DNA from 3 places in the Desulfofarcimen acetoxidans DSM 771 genome. Region 1 is predicted to be linked to each of the others. Evidence: a T-box and tRNA genes for the amino acid it is inferred to sense, from the RefSeq annotation. Region 1 holds a T-box; the other regions hold tRNA genes.
The links. A T-box is a leader RNA that pairs with one kind of tRNA and senses whether it is charged. The one in region 1 lies ahead of glyQ (glycine--tRNA ligase subunit alpha), so its partner is inferred to be a tRNA-Gly.
Positions count from the first base shown of each region.

Region 2: it has a tRNA-Gly gene. The T-box ahead of glyQ (glycine--tRNA ligase subunit alpha) is inferred to sense a tRNA for this amino acid. The anticodon was not compared.
Region 3: it has a tRNA-Gly gene. The T-box ahead of glyQ (glycine--tRNA ligase subunit alpha) is inferred to sense a tRNA for this amino acid. The anticodon was not compared.

Region 1 is NC_013216.1:3,244,539-3,250,152, forward strand. It holds gene glyS (glycine--tRNA ligase subunit beta) at 1-1,566, opposite strand, end outside; gene glyQ (glycine--tRNA ligase subunit alpha) at 1,559-2,449, opposite strand; T-box leader at 2,516-2,732, opposite strand; gene DTOX_RS14795 (DUF4342 domain-containing protein) at 2,822-3,247, opposite strand; gene DTOX_RS14800 (polysaccharide deacetylase family protein) at 3,312-4,160, opposite strand; gene DTOX_RS14805 (MarR family winged helix-turn-helix transcriptional regulator) at 4,510-4,923, shown strand; gene DTOX_RS14810 (DUF3786 domain-containing protein) at 4,953-5,614, shown strand, end outside.
Region 2 is NC_013216.1:1,915,611-1,921,224, reverse strand. It holds rRNA gene DTOX_RS08910 (23S ribosomal RNA) at 1-1,062, opposite strand, end outside; rRNA gene rrf (5S ribosomal RNA) at 1,324-1,438, opposite strand; rRNA gene DTOX_RS08900 (16S ribosomal RNA) at 1,569-3,139, opposite strand; tRNA gene DTOX_RS08895 (tRNA-Gly) at 3,391-3,465, opposite strand; tRNA gene DTOX_RS08890 (tRNA-Phe) at 3,469-3,544, opposite strand; tRNA gene DTOX_RS08885 (tRNA-Asp) at 3,550-3,626, opposite strand; gene DTOX_RS08880 (DNA topoisomerase III) at 3,704-5,614, opposite strand, start outside.
Region 3 is NC_013216.1:3,763,239-3,768,852, forward strand. It holds gene DTOX_RS17295 (zinc metalloprotease HtpX) at 1-313, shown strand, start outside; gene DTOX_RS17300 (YlbF/YmcA family competence regulator) at 383-739, opposite strand; gene DTOX_RS17305 (ADP-ribosylglycohydrolase family protein) at 944-1,936, shown strand; tRNA gene DTOX_RS17310 (tRNA-Cys) at 2,245-2,319, opposite strand; tRNA gene DTOX_RS17315 (tRNA-Gly) at 2,329-2,403, opposite strand; tRNA gene DTOX_RS17320 (tRNA-Phe) at 2,407-2,482, opposite strand; tRNA gene DTOX_RS17325 (tRNA-Asp) at 2,488-2,564, opposite strand; gene speB (agmatinase) at 2,660-3,523, opposite strand; gene speE (polyamine aminopropyltransferase) at 3,533-4,360, opposite strand; gene DTOX_RS17340 (pyruvoyl-dependent arginine decarboxylase) at 4,374-4,832, opposite strand; gene DTOX_RS17345 (general stress protein) at 5,009-5,482, shown strand.

The DNA.
Region 1 (5,614 bases):
ACCAAGCTTAAGCTGCACCTGCTCCTGCTCCAAGTAACTTGCATAAGCTGCCGTAACCAGAGCGCTTAAGGAAATTTTTAAGCCGCTGCTTAAAATAATATGACATATACCCAAAGCCTGCCGTCTCAAGGCATGGGGATCTTGTGAGCCGGTTGGCTGAATGCCTATTGCAAAGCAGCCGGCTACTGTGTCAAATTTATCGGCAATAGCTAAAATTTTTCCCGGCAAAGTTTCCGGCAGGCTATCACCGGCAAAACGAGGCAAGTAATGCTCGAAGATGGCCTGAGCAACAACCGGCTCCTCACCCGACTTCAAAGCGTATTCCCGGCCCATAATACCCTGCAGTTCAGTAAATTCATAAACCATATTAGTCACCAGATCAGCTTTGCATAGTACAGCAGCACGCATGATCTGCTCCTTTACCGCGGCGCCAACGATTAAAAGATCGCTCAAGTAATCGGCCAGTTTGATTACCCGCTTGACTTTGTCGTGGACTGTGCCCAGGCTCTCCTGATAAACAACCTTTTTCAGACCCTCAACCTTATCCGCCAGAGGTGTTTTCAAATCTTCCTCAAAGAAAAACTCTGCATCGGCCAGGCGGGCCCTCAGCACTTTCTCATTACCTGCCCTCACCGTGTCCAGATATTTATGAATACCGTTTCTGACAGCAATAAATTTAGGCATCAATCTGCCTTCACTGTCTAAGACAGGGAAATACCTCTGGTGCTCGCGCATCGGGGTGATTAAAACTTCTTTTGGCAAATGCAAATACTTTTCCTCAAAACTGCCGCATAAAGCAGTAGGGTACTCTACAAGGTTGCAGACCTCTTCCAGTAAATCCTCATCAGGCTCAACCACCCCTCCTGACTGCTCGGCTAAATTTTGTATCTGCTGCCAGATCATTTGTCTCCGCTCATCAATATCAACTATCACATAATTGCTGCGCAGTCTGGCCAGGTAATCCTTGGGACTGTCGACTTCCAAAGGACCGCTTAAAAACCTGTGGCCAAAAGTTACTTTTCCTGAAGATAAACCGGCAAAAGAGAAATTAACCGTTTCTCCGCCCCAAAGAGCAAGCAGCCAGCGAATCGGGCGGGCAAAACGCACCTCTAAATCTCCCCAGCGCATAGGTTTAGGAAAATGCAGCGAGCTGATTAATAAAGGACACAACTCTGTGAGAACTTCGTAAGCAGGACGGCCCAGTTCCTGTTTAATAGCATACAAATACTCTACTGTAGCTACCTGGCGCCTGACCAGATCTTTGATGTCTACCTGCTGGCTTTTGGCAAAACCGACAGCCGCCCTGGTTGGTTCTCCCTCAGGAGTAAAGGCTACTTTAACCGCCGGGCCTTTGACTTCTCTGAGAAGGGAATCCTGCTCTTCAGCCAGCGCCTCAATATAAAGTACCAGACGGCGCGGGGTCCCATAGGTATTGACTTTACCGTAGGAAAGACGGTTTTCTTCCAGAGCCTTGACTGTTATTTCCTTTAGTTCCGCCAGGGCCGGTGCTATAAAGCGGGAAGGGATTTCTTCCGTACCAATTTCAAATAAAAAGTCTTTAGCCAACCTGTTCAGACTCCTTTCTTTTCAAAAGCGGGAAACCAAGACGTTCCCGCTCAGCTACATAAGCACTGGCACAAGTGCGAGCCAGATTGCGCACCCTGCCGATATAATTGGTGCGTTCCGTAACACTGATAGCTCCCCTGGCATCCAGGAGATTAAAAGTATGGGAACACTTTAAAACATAGTCATAGGCCGGCAGCACAAGGCCTTTATCGGCTACACGCAGCGCTTCCTGCTCATAAACATTAAATAAATTAAGCAGCATAGCAGTATCGGCGGTTTCAAAATTATAGTGGGAATATTCCACCTCTCCCTGGTGGTGTATATCACCATAGGTAACCCCGTCAACCCAAACGATATCAAAAACACTGTCCTTATTCTGGATAAACATGGACAGGCGCTCCAACCCGTAAGTGATCTCGGCTGAAACAGGGCGGCAATCCAACCCTCCGCACTGCTGAAAATAAGTAAACTGAGTCACTTCCATACCGTCCAACCAAACCTCCCAGCCCAGTCCCCAGGCACCCAATGTCGGTGATTCCCAGTTATCCTCCACAAACCTGATATCGTGACGCTCCGGATCGATGCCTATGGCCTTCAAGCTTTCTAAATAGACTTCCAAAACATTTTCAGGCGATGGCTTTAAAATAACCTGGTACTGATAGTAATGCTGCAGGCGATTGGGATTTTCCCCGTAACGGCCGTCAGTCGGCCGGCGGGAAGGCTCCACATAAGCCACCCTCCAGGGCTCCGGGCCTAAAGCCCGGAGAAAAGTAGCCGGGTTCATAGTACCGGCCCCTTTTTCCACATCGTAGGGCTGAAGAATTATACAGTTTTCCTTGGCCCAAAAATTATTCAAGGCCAAAACTAACTCTTGGAAATTCATATTTTCACCTCTTGTGTTTAAATTCATATATTTACCAGAGCATAAAAAAACCCGCCACTGGCATACACCAGGGACGGGAATTATCCCGCGGTTCCACCCTGCTTGGCTGAGGTTTTGAATTCAGCCCTCTTTTCATGGTTGCAGGTTTTACTTGCTTTAGAAAAAATAAAGCTTTCCTCCTGCGGCTCAGGAAGCCCTTTCCCCAAAAAAGCATTGCCGGCTCACACCAACCCGGCTCGCTGAAAACACGAATTCTGGGTACTCTTTCCCTCATTGCCTTTTTATTGACACTTTTTGTTTTTAATTTATCAGATATCTCGTTCTAAGTCAATTATTGTTTATACTATACATGTTATTAACAAAACTTACCTATCAATGAATGTTTTCCATTAACTCATCCTCGGTATCGTCTGCCCGTGGATAATCAATCTCCATGGTATATTTATTGGCTACGGCAGACATTGTACCGACAGCACCTAAGAGAGCCAGTTCACTGCTAAATATTACCCCAATTAAGCCCAGCACTCCCAGCGTGGCAGGTATTTCCATCACGGTTTGCTCATCTTTGATTAATCTGATTTTGGTGTCTTGCCCTTTATTAATCAAACTCTTCAGCTTTGACATTGCATTCTGCCCGCCGATCTGCATCTTCTCAGCTAACCTGCGGTTTTTTTCTTCTATATTTATGAGCGCTTCCACCACATCTCCATTTACATTACCCAGGGCTTCTTGAGCTTCTTTATAGCTGATACCGGTTCTCGCTCTCAAAAGATCTATTTTCTCCAGCTCACTGGTCATAACATCGCCCCTCCTGATAGATAGACTAAGTCTTAAGCCATATTATTACCAGATTGGCCTTTATCTATAATTCTTTAGACTCGCCCGTATAGTCCCATTTATGCAATTCCTCAATAAATTTTTCATGATTATACTTTCCCATTATCCTTATCCGCTTTAAAAGATAGGCATCAGTATTTTGATAGTTTAAGCCCTGCTTAGTGGTGGTGGCTGCACGGTAACCGGCCTCCTTGACCAGTCTAACCATTGACTCATTATACTCGCCATAGGGATAGCAAAAAAACTGAACTTCTCTGCCCAGTTTAGCCTCCAGCACTTTTTTGGAAACCATAATCTCCTGCCTGGCTTCAGCGTCGGAAAGACCGGTCAGGTGAGGGTGGGTTAAGGTATGTGAACCTATGGTTATTCCGGCATTATCTAGGGATATGATTTCAGACCAGTCCATCATTTTATTTTCCGGCTGCAAATGTTTTTTTACATCAAACTCATTGGTTTTACCTATAAGACCGGCAACAACAAATATCGTTGCCGTATAATTATATTTTTTTAAAATAGGATAAGCATACCTGTAATTATCCTGGTAACCATCATCAAAAGTAATAATTACAGGCTTTTTCGGCAGGGCTTTTTTATGCTGGAAACTATCCAGCATATCTCCCAAACTGATTGACCGGTAACCGTTTTTCTTTAAATAATGCATTTGCCAATCAAAGTTTTCCGGAGTGACCCGCAAACCAAACCCCCCTGCACCTGAGTCAGGATTTACTTTGTGGTACATTAATACGGGTACTCCCTTCATAACTTTAATACCGGTTTCGATAGGAATTATATCTGAATGGCAATAGTGCCAAATCGCCCCGCCGGACAGAACCAGCACGGCCAACAGAGCCATCGCCAAAAATCTCTTTTTCAAAACAGTTCTCCCTTCTGCTAATATTATTGCAAACGTTATTACCTTGATTAATTATCTGGTTATTATCTTAATATGATAACAATCTGACAGATCACCCGGCAAGAGTTTAAATCTTTCCCATTTAGTTTTATGAGCTGTTTGCTATTATTATACCATCGTATTTAAGCTGCTGCAGTTAAAATTTATAGCTTCTGCTTAGCCAAACTATCCCGGTACAACCTGACAAAAATTAAGCTTGACCAAACTCGTTAATATGTTTACAATATTGTTAATGTGTTTACATTCAGGATAGGGGGTTAGAAAAATTCAAGAAAAAGAAGACGCTCTGGATCGCTACCTTTCAACGCGCGTGCTCCTTGAACTGACCTCAGCCTGGGATGCTCTGGAAGATGTTCTCTCCATGCACTATGCCCGCTTCAGCCTTTCCTGGCCCAAGTTCAATACTTTGGTTCATCTGTACATGACAGGTGACCGGGGGTTGACTCAATCGGAATTGAGCAAAAAAATGATGGTTTCCAGGGCCAACATCACCGGCCTGATAGAGCGTCTGGAAAAAGAAAACATGGTCATTCGCACGAACGATCCCTCGGATAAAAGGGCCTTTCGAGTCTGCTTGACAAACAGGGCTTTAACACTAATGAACACTTTCCTTCCCATACACAACAATTACGTACATAAAGTAATCTCCTCACTGGATAGAAAAGAAAAGGAAGTATTTGTAAAGTTGCTGGAAAAACTTAAAAAAGGCTTGGAATCACTATAATTCTCTGCTATTAGAAAAGGAGTAATCGCATGAATAAAATTAACAGTCCCTTAGAAATCTACAAGCTGCTGCCCAAATCAAATTGCAAACAATGCCAGATACCAACATGCCTGGCTTTTGCCGGTGCCGTGATCAAAGGTCAAAAAAAACTAAGCGACTGTCCTCACTTGGATAAAGATTTAATTGAGAGGTTTGAAGGAAAAATAGAAAAGCACAAGACACTTGAGGAACAGCAGCGGGAATTCATGGAGACATTAAAAAAAGAAGTCGTCAGGATTGATTTTCCTTCATCAGCAGATAGATTAGGAGCTTCTTTTTCCGCAGATAAGTTAACTATTAAGTGCCTGAATAAGAACTTCAGCGTTGATACCAAAGGCAACATTACATCCGAATGCCATGTAAATTCCTGGATAGCAGTTCCATTACTCAACTATGTTATTATCTGCAAGGGCATGGACATAACTCAGAAATGGGTTCCGCTCAGAGAATTAAAAGACGGGGCGCAGTGGATCCCGCTATTCGAGCAGAGATGTGAAAAACCTTTAAAACAGCTCGCGGACAATCACATGGAGCTTTTCGACGACATGCTGTCTGTTTTCGGGGGTAAACCGGCCGAAGTCAGCTTCGACTCTGATATTTCGCTCATTTTATATCCCTTGCCAAAAGTCCCCATGCTCATCTGTTACTGTCA
Region 2 (5,614 bases), 1.3 Mb from region 1:
CCACTTAGCATGTCTTTGGGACCTTAGCCGACGGTCTGGGCTGTTTCCCTTTTGACTATGAACCTTAGCACCCATAGTCTGACTCTTGAGTATTCTTTAATCCGGCATTCGGAGTTTGATTGAGTTCGGTAACCGGTGAAGGCCCCTAGCCCAGTCAGTGCTCTACCTCCGGATTTTTTTCTCAAGGCTAGCCCTAAAGCTATTTCGAGGAGAACCAGCTATCTCCGGGTTCGATTGGCATTTCACCCCTACCCACGTTTCATCCGCCTCCTTTTCAACGAAGGTCGGTTCGAGCCTCCACTTTATTTTACTAAAGCTTCACTCTGAACATGGGTAGATCACCCGGTTTCGGGTCTACTCCAACGGACTTGCCGCCCTATTAAGACTTGCTTTCGCTTCGGCTCCGTCTTTTCTGACTTAACCTTGCCCGTTAGATGTAACTCGCCGGTCCGTTCTACAAAAAGTACGCCGTCACACTTTTAACGTGCTTCGACTGGCTTGTAAGCATACGGTTTCAGGTTCTTTTTCACTCCCCTTCCGGGGTGCTTTTCACCTTTCCCTCACGGTACTAATCACTATCGGTTGCTGCAGGTATTTAGCCTTGGGAGGTGGTCCTCCCTGTTTCCCACGGGGTTCCTCGTGTCCCGCGGTACTTGGGATCCACTCTAAACTTCTCGCCTTTTCGCCTACAGGGTTGTTACCTTTTATAACGGGCCTTTCCAGGCCGCTTCGGCTAAAGCAATGGTTTGTGATGAGTGTCCCGCTACCCCTAATCTGCAAGCAGTTTAGGTTTTGGCTGGTCCCTTTTCGCTCGCCGCTACTCGGGGAATCGCTGTTGCTTTCTTTTCCTCAGGGTACTAAGATGTTTCAGTTCCCCTGGTGCCCTCCTGTAACTTATGTATTCGGTTACAGGTGACGAGGGTTTGCCTCGCCGGGTTGCCCCATTCGGATATCCACGGATCGTTGCCTGCTTGCGGCTTCCCGTGGCTTTTCGCAGCTTGCCGCGTCCTTCTTCGGCCTGCAGCACCTAGGCATTCGCCGTATGCTCTTTTTTGCTTGACCTATTTTTTGCGCTTGAGAGTTCTATTTTGTTAAATAGAGCTTTCTTTTACTTCACGCTGTGTAGTTTTCAAAGAACTTTTTTATTGTTTAACCTACTTTTGGTTGCTGGTCTTTGGGTAGTTAGGCTATCCCAGAGACAACAACCCCGGCACTTTGTGCCGGCAAGATGTTATTTTACTCTTTGTTTTAACTCAAGTCAACAGCTAATTTCTGGCTATTGATCATGTGTTAGAAAAAACCCCTCTTAGGGGTAAATTTAGTTTCCGGCAACGTCTTACTCTCCCAGGGGGTAACCCCAAGTACCATCAGCGCTGAAGAGCTTGACTTCCGTGTTCGGGATGGGAACGGGTATGACCTCTTCGCTATTGCCACCGGAAAAAGTCTCTCAAAACTAAACAGTTGTGTCGATGGATGTCGACCAATATTGAGATATGGAGATTTTGTTAGCTGTGTGAGATTTCTCTCCCTGTGGCTAACCGTTAACTTCCAACATCCAATATCCTTAGAAAGGAGGTGATCCAGCCGCACCTTCCGATACGGCTACCTTGTTACGACTTCACCCCAATCACCGACCCCACCTTCGACGGCTCTCTCTCTTGCGAGTTAAGTCACCGGCTTCGGGTGTTGCCGACTTTCGTGGTGTGACGGGCGGTGTGTACAAGGCCCGGGAACGTATTCACCGCAGTATGCTGACCTGCGATTACTAGCGATTCCGACTTCATGTAGGCGAGTTGCAGCCTACAATCCGAACTGGGACCTGTTTTTAGGGGTTGGCTCTACTTCACAGTTTCGCTTCCCTCTGTTCAGGCCATTGTAGTACGTGTGTAGCCCAAGACATAAGGGGCATGATGATTTGACGTCATCCCCACCTTCCTCCGTTTTGTCAACGGCAGTTCTGCCAGAGTTCCCACCTCTATGTGCTGGCAACTGGCTGTAGGGGTTGCGCTCGTTGCGGGACTTAACCCAACATCTCACGACACGAGCTGACGACAACCATGCACCACCTGTCTCCGTGTGCAAGTAAACTTGCAAGACCATGTTTCCACAGCGGTCACGGGATGTCAAGCCTTGGTAAGGTTCTTCGCGTTGCGTCGAATTAAACCACATACTCCACCGCTTGTGCGGGCCCCCGTCAATTCCTTTGAGTTTCAGTCTTGCGACCGTACTCCCCAGGCGGAGTGCTTATTGTGTTAACTGTGGCACCGAGGGGGTCGATACCCCCGACACCTAGCACTCATCGTTTACGGCGTGGACTACCAGGGTATCTAATCCTGTTTGATCCCCACGCTTTCGCGCCTCAGTGTCAGTTACAGGCCAGGAAGTCGCCTTCGCCACTGGTGTTCCTCCTAATATCTACGCATTTCACCGCTACACTAGGAATTCCACTTCCCTCTCCTGCACTCAAGTCTACCAGTTTCAGAAGCAGTCTCCAGGTTGAGCCCGGAGTTTTCACTTCTGACTTAATAAACCACCTACTCGCCCTTTACGCCCAGTAATTCCGGACAACGTTTGCCACCTACGTATTACCGCGGCTGCTGGCACGTAGTTAGCCGTGGCTTCCTCTTATTGTACCGTCATTTTTCCTTGCTGTTTACAAGAAATCTGTTCGTCCAATATCACAGAGCTTTACAATCCGAAGACCTTCTTCGCTCACGCGGCGTTGCTCCGTCAGGCTTTCGCCCATTGCGGAAGATTCCCCACTGCTGCCTCCCGTAGGAGTCTGGACCGTGTCTCAGTTCCAGTGTGGCCGATCACCCTCTCAGGCCGGCTACCCATCGTCGCTTTGGTGGGCCGTTACCCCACCAACTGGCTAATGGGACGCGGATTCATCTGTAAGCGGCAGCATTGTAAAGAGGCCACCTTTTCTCTTTTCACCATGCGATAAAAAGAGGTTATCCGGTATTAGCACCGGTTTCCCGGCGTTATTCCTGTCTTACAGGCAGATTATCCACGCGTTACTCACCCGTCCGCCACTAAGTTAAGCAAAAAGTAAACTCTTTTCTTAACTCCGTTCGACTTGCATGTGTTAAGCACGCCGCCAACGTTCGTCCTGAGCCAGGATCAAACTCTCCGTTAAATATGTGAAAAGTTTGATTGCTCATTAAGATTTGGCTTAAATTTCGTTAAAAGTTAAAACTTTTGACGAGGTTTGTTTAATTTCATCCATCTTACACTGTTTAGTTTTCAAAGACCTGTTGCCGCCTTACAGCGACGAATTGTATTTTAACAAATTATCTTCTCCCTGTCAACAACCAATTTATGTTTTTCACTTTACAGAGAGTGTTATAATGATAGCACATCATCAAAGTTATGTCAACCTAGAATCTGTGGAGCGGAAGACGAGATTCGAACTCGCGACCCTCGCCTTGGCAAGGCGATGCTCTACCACTGAGCTACTTCCGCAAATGGTGCCGCGGGACGGAATTGAACCGCCGACACGAGGATTTTCAGTCCTCTGCTCTACCAACTGAGCTACCGCGGCTTGAGTGGCGGAGCTGACGGGAGTCGAACCCGCGATCTCCGGCGTGACAGGCCGGCATGTTAGACCACTACACCACAGCTCCGTTTAATGTTTTCTTACGCCGCACCGTAGCGACATTTATTATCATACTACTACATCTTATTAATGTCAAGCAACTTTTTAAAAATCAAATTCGACTCTTCCATTCCTTATAATCAAAGGGGCGTCAAATTTTTTGCCGTTCTTTGAAATAAAACCCGGCTGTTTTTCAAGCCGGCCTTTTTCTAATAATATACGTGCCATTTCTACAGTTATATTTTTACCCAGTATCACCTTCCAAATCACAAATTGGCAACCCGCCCTGTAGTCACTGCAGCTATAGCTTTTCGGATACTCCACAACCGGTCTGCCGCACAAAGGGCATTTACCTATAATATCCCTATTGTTTCTCAACGGCTCACCCTCTGTTTTCTGCCGCCTGGCCAGCTCGACAACCTGCCTGGTTTGTTCAATTATACCGGACATAAATTCTCCCGGATTAAGCTGCCCGTCCTCAATATCAGCCAGAGCTTTTTCCCAACGGGCAGTCATCTCCGGGCTCTTCACCTGTTCCGGGACCAATTTTATCAAATTCTCGCCTTTTTCAGTAGGCAACAACGTTTTTTTCCTACGCTCAATATAGCCAACCTTCAGCAGTCTTTCTATTATTGCGGCACGCGTGGCAGGAGTACCCAACCCGCTGCCCCGCATGGCTTCTTTCAACTCCTCATCGTTGAGCAACCTGCCTGCACCCTCCATTACTGAAAGTAATGCCGCTTCAGTATATCTCTTAGGGGGATTAGTCTTCTTCTCTTTAATATCTGTCTTCGTCGTCAAGACACTTTCTTCGTTTTCAATCACCGGCAAAATACCCTGTTCATCATCTACAAGTTTGTCCTGAACCGGATCATATACTGTTTTCCAGCCTTTATCTAATTCTACCCGGCCACGGCTAAGAAACGTTTCCTGCTTAACCTCGGTAATTACCTGAGTTTGTTCGTATCGGGCCGGAGGGAAAAAGGCTGCCAAAAATCTCCTAACTACAAGATCATAAACTCTGCGCTCATCAGAACTTAGCTTATCTAAATCAGGTTTTACGTTTGTAGGAATCAATGCTGTATGATCTGTAACCTTACTGTCATTAATATAACGCTTGTTTAAAAAAGCTTTACGTTCCTTAATCAAATGAATAAAATTTTCATACTCCGCAACTACGGCTAACGCTCCTAAGCGCTGCGGTATGGTTTTTCCCATTTCTACCGTTATACAGCGACTGTCGGTGCGCGGATAGGTAATCAACTTTCTGGATTCATATAATTCCTGGGCCACAGACAATGTTTTAGCTGCCGAAAGACCAAATTTTTTGTTTGCTTCTTTTTGCAAATCATTTAGATTAAATAACAGGGGGGGGTGTTCAATAATGTCTTTTTTTTCAACACTGACAACCTGACCCGGTTGGCCTGTTACTTTTTTCTGAATATCCCGAGCTGCTTCCCTGGCAGCAAACTTGGTCTGCATAGCCACCGGCTTGTCTTGACCATTACTGCTGGGAACCGCTTCTCCCATCACTGAAGGTATCCCGCCCTGTGCTGCTTCAAAAGAAGCTGCAGGGTTTTGATTAGTTTGCTTTTGCCCTACCTGAATAGGAATTTCCCAATTTTCAACAGCTTTCTTCTCCTTCTTAAACCATTTACCGATATAGGTCTGGCCGTTCTCCTTTGTAAAAAGAGCAAACAGCTCCCAGTATTTTTCCGGCACAAAAGCTCTAATTTCCTGTTCCCGGTTAACAATTAAGGCTAAGGTAGGAGTTTGCACTCTACCTACGGAAAGCAATTGATTATGCTTAACAGTAAAAGCCCTGGTAGCGTTGATGCCAATTAACCAATCAGCCTGGCTGCGGGCCTCTGCGGCAAAAGCCAGCCTGTCCAAATCATTACCGGGCCTCAAATTATCAAAACCCTTGCGCACCGCAGCAGGAGTAGTTTCAGACAACCAGAGCCGCTTAAAAGGTTTTTGGCAATCAGTCAGCTTATAAATATAACGAAAAATCAA
Region 3 (5,614 bases), 520 kb from region 1:
CTTCGGCTTAATTGGAACACTGTTCATGGCTATATTGGCACCAATTGCTGCGGCACTGATTCAAATGGCTATCTCACGTTCACGTGAATTCGAAGCGGATGCTACGGGCGCTCGCATAGCCGGGCACCCTGATGGCCTGGCCAATGCCCTTTTAAGAATGGAACAGGCAGCCCGGCAAATACCTATGCAGTTAAACCCTGCCGCCTCCCATATGTTTATAGTCAATCCCCTGTCAGTTCAAAACATTGCCAGGCTCTTCAGCACCCACCCGCCAATCGAAGAAAGAGTGAGACGTTTGCAAAACATGCGCTAAAAATAAATTAGACCTTTGTCGAGATGCAAAAAAATTAAACCGGGCGACCGCCCGGTATTTTTATTAGCCTCAGGTGCTTGGACCGCAGGCACTTGGTTTAATTCCGGTCAACCCCTCACTGATTTTCTGGTCAACCTGCTTGAGAAGATTCATAAAATCTTCTTTTCTTTCAGTATAAGTCTTAACCAGCGGGTTTTTCATCATCTCCAACTGCACATTGATAAGTTTATCCATATTTTCTTTGGTTAATTGATGTCCCATCTGCTCCATGCGCTGGTAGGAATTTCTTAAATTCTGATAAGCTTTATAGGCTTTCCTTGCCACCTGATCATTGCCCATCATTTCCTCTGCCTCTTTCATAGCACGATACTCGGATGTTTGACTCAATTTTTGCCCCAGTGAAAGGGCATCATCCAGAACAACCATAATAAAACCCCCAATTTATTTATTCAACAATGATTATTTACCTATAGTTACTTAAAGTTTCATATACGACAAAATAATTATAAATCCTGCAGCCAAATCTATTATTTAAATTATATAAATAATTAATCTCTTCCCACTCATTATATTGTATAATGATGTCAACATATATTTACACTGTATATTTTTATAAAAGGGGCTGTGCGTATGAATAAAGCTGCCGTTATTAATTCATTTAGCCATATATCCTATGAGCAGTCAATTAATCTGTTAGAACGTATAAAAGGAGGTCTTTTCGGGCTGGCCGCCGGAGACGCTCTGGGTGCTACTCTGGAATTTATGAACCGTGATGAGATACAAAGAAAATACGGCGTTCTAAAAGACATTATCGGGGAAGGCTGGTTAGGCCTGCAGCCGGGAGAGTGTACTGATGATACAGCTATGACTCTGGCTGTAGCCATGGGAATACAAGACAACCCCGGCAACCCGCACAGAGCCGTGGGTCAGCATTTTGTCAGCTGGTACGATACCAAACCCAGGGATATTGGTAACATTGTCAGTACATCAATATATAATTTTAAGAAATACGACAGCTGGGCCGAGGCCTCGCAAAAAACTCATGTCAGCCTGAGCAATCGCAGCGCCGGCAACGGCAGCCTCATGCGCACACTGCCTGTCAGTCTGGCTTACCGACATGACAAAGATAAAATGTGCAGGATATCCGCTCAGATATCACACATGACACACTATGATTCCCAGGCCGCGGCAGCCTGCATCTTTTACAACCTGTTAGTTCTGTCGGCCCTTGAAGGAAACCCTGACAAGGACTCTATGATTTTTACTGCGCTGGCAGAGGCAAAAGCTTACTGCAGCGCCAACCTGCCCGCATTGCCTAAAGGCTACTGGGAGGATATTGCTAACAGTATTTCATTAAGGAAAAATCAGATTTGGGCCTCCGGTTTTGTACTGGACAGCCTGATAGCTGCGCTGTGGGTTTTCTATCACTTCCCTGATTTTGAATCAACCGTGATTGAAGCCGTTAACCTGGGAGATGATGCTGATACGGTTGGAGCCATCTGCGGTGGGCTAGCGGGGTGTTTTTACGGATACGAGTCGATACCCGGACGCTGGCTGGAAAAACTAAAGGTTAAGGATACTATAGAAAAAACGGCGCGTGGGTTGTTGGATCTAAATGTTTAATAAATTAACAGGTAGTATTTTTTGATATAAGATAGACATATCAATAAGTTTAATATAACTCGCTTCCCTATATTGATTCGTTGCCATTACCAATTGTCCCAAACACCCAAAAAGTCGCTTAAGGCTGCTTTCGATCAGCCATAGGAACTCGTGCTTGTCGCAAATTATGTGGTACTGACTTGATTATGCAATATAATTTGCACTTCATTATACAATGGCTTATTCACTGATCCATCATAAGCATAACTTCCTGAAACACAAAAAACCGTCTACTATATACTACTATATAGTAAACGGTCTTTTGCTATTGGAGGCGGCACCCAGATTTGAACTGGGGAGTGGAGGATTTGCAGTCCTCTGCCTTACCACTTGGCTATGCCGCCAGGCATAAGTGGAGCGGAAGACGAGATTCGAACTCGCGACCCTCGCCTTGGCAAGGCGATGCTCTACCACTGAGCTACTTCCGCATATGGTGCCACGGGACGGAATTGAACCGCCGACACGAGGATTTTCAGTCCTCTGCTCTACCAACTGAGCTACCGTGGCATTTATGGCGGAGCTGACGGGAGTCGAACCCGCGATCTCCGGCGTGACAGGCCGGCATGTTAGACCACTACACCACAGCTCCGCATTTAATATTGTCAGAACACTTATCCACTGACAATGTATAGTATACCTAATTTTCAACTGGAAGTCAATTATAATCTTTTACTATGTGGAAAATTATTTTCCGCCGAAACTCAAAATTATTTCCCGCACCAACTTGGCCGCCAATAAAGAAGTACGCTGGGTAGCGTCATAGGGCGGGCTGACTTCTACCAAATCAAAACCAATCACCCTGGTCTGCCCCAGAAGATGAATTACCTGTAAGGCCTCCCGTGAAGTAATTCCACCCGGCTCAGCGGTGCCGGTGCCTGGAGCATAGGCAGGGTCAACCACATCTATATCCATAGTTACATATACAGGCCTATCCCCCAACTGCTGCAAAATTTTTTTAAGGGGACCAATCACCTCATCAGGGTAGAAATTTGTTTCCTTACGGGCATAAGCAAACTCAGACCCGTCACCCGAGCGAATACCGAACTGGTAAACATTCCTGCCGCCCACTGCCTCGACTGCACGCCTTATCACAGTAGCGTGTGAATAGACCTCTCCCATATAATCTTCCCTCAAATCCGCGTGAGCATCCAAATGAATCAACGCCAGACCAGGATAAAAGGCGGCGGCTTTTTCTATAAAAGGAAGGCTGATTAAGTGCTCACCGCCTAATACCAGGGGGAATTTACCCTCAGAAAACAGTTTCTCGGCTACCTGGCCAATACGTTTCAGGCATTCTTTTATATTGCCATAGGGTAAGATTAAATCGCCATAGTCAAAAAAGGTGAAATCCCGCAGATCACGATTCAGATAGTAACTATATTCTTCCAGACCAAAAGATACTTGCCTGATCTCCTGCGGGCCAAATCTGGACCCAGGCCGAAAGCTTACCGTAAAGTCCATCGGCACACCGGTTATCACCACCGCTGATTGCTCATAGCTGTCCGAACATCCCATGAAACGCGTATTTCTTTCGACTAGGCCATTCATCTAATCACCTTATTTCAATAGGTTTTGAACAAAAGGGGGCAATACAAAACTTGCCTTATGCACCACAGGCGAATAATACCTGGTGGCAAGCTCAGAAAACCTGGTTGTATCTGCTTTTTGAGGGTCATATATCTTTGAACCTATAGTAAAGCTCCACAAACCGCCAGGATAGGTAGGAACGCATGCCAGGTACAGGCTTGTTACCGGAAAGATGTCTGCCACATCTTTTTGTATCCTGGTGATTAGTTCCTCGTTATAAAAGGGGGACTCTGTCTGCGCCACAAATAATCCGTCCTGCGTTAATGCCTCAGAGACAGACCGGTAAAACTCCGCGCTAAAAAGTCCTACTGCCGGGCCTACCGGGTCAGTAGAATCAATAATAATTACATCATAGGTATCTTTATATTCCTGCACATGCTTAATTCCGTCATCAATAATAACCTCAACCCTCGGGTTATCCAAAGCGCAACTGATTTCCGGAAGGTACTTTTTAGACACTTCGATAACCCTGCCGTCTATCTCCACATGCACCACTTTCTCCACACCCGTATGTTTAACCACTTCACGAACCACACCACCGTCACCGCCACCGATGATCAGCACTTTCTTGGGGTTGGGGTGGGTATTTAAGGCTACATGCGCAATCATCTCATGATAAACAAATTCATCCTTGACAGTAGTTTGTATTACATTGTCCAGCACCAGCATGCGCCCGAATTGAGCCGTATTAATAACCGCCAGTTTTTGAAAAGGAGTTGTTTCACTGTGTATAGTCTCCAGTATGCGGCAGCCAATCCTTAAATCTTTGCTTTGATCTTCAGTAAACCAAAATTCCAACGAAAACCCTCCTTTAATACCAGAGAGGTACTGCAGCCAGGCAGCAACCTACTTCCTTCACAACATGATCCACTGCTTCGATTTTCATATCAACCAGATCCATGCCCCTGGTTTCAAAAGCCTCTTTCAACATATCCTCTATCGCTTTATATGCTTCATCACGACTGCAGCGGCCGGAAAACTCCATTATTACACCAAAGGTATCAGAGGAAAGACCTATTCCCACGGCAGCGGCGATTTTTTCTCCCGGTACATCACTGATTATATATCCGTAAGCAGTAGGCACCAGCGAACCGAAAGGTATTTTTAATTCCGGATCAAATTCTGCGCCCGGTGGTAGAATGCTGCTGACACGGATTAAATTTATATTCCCAATTCGAGCTCTAAGTAGCGCATTATCAAAAGCCGTTAGCCTGCTTTTGCCCTCTGAACAACCAGCGGTAATAAAATACTTCTTCGGGGTTGGCAACATAATAAATCCCCTCCTAAACTTATTTCTGGAATACAACAAGATATATTATAACAGAACAAGAAAAAGAAAAAAACATTAATTTTAGCAATGTCCAGATTAAATTTTATAATGCGTCTGCATAAGAATTTTTACTTTGAGGTAATCTAAGATGAACACTATAAAAGGGAGGCTGTCCAATGAGTAAGTCTGTAATTGCCGCTTTTAGCGATAAAGCAACTGCTGAAAAAGCCGTAAATGCGCTGCGCACTCAGGGTTTTGATAAAGATATCTCAATAGCGGCAAAAAAAGATAATGCTAACGACAACTACAATAACTTCTATGGCAATGACCCGGTATCCGACGGTGCAACAACCGGCGGCGTAATAGGCGGAATAGCCGGTCTGGTATTAGGCGCGGGCGCTTTGGCTATCCCCGGCATAGGCCCTATTCTGGCAGCCGGTCCGCTGGCCGGCGCACTTTCAGGAGCAGCTACCGGTGGGATAGCAGGTGGGTTAGCTGATTTTGGCATACCATCCGACCGTGGCAGTTTCTATGAAGATAAAGTCAAGCAGGGCAGCACTATTGTTTCAGTTCAGTCGGACGCAAAAAGGGTACAGCAGGCCGCTAAAACCTTACAGGATAACGGTGCTCAAAACGTCGAAACATTTTAAGCTGCATACATTAAACGGCTACTCCCGGAGATAGCTATAATAATTTTCCAATCCCCAGAAAGAAACCCGTATCACTCAGTGGTACGGGTTTGCGTATTTACCCGCTAATAGGATTTAATAAATAATCCTTAA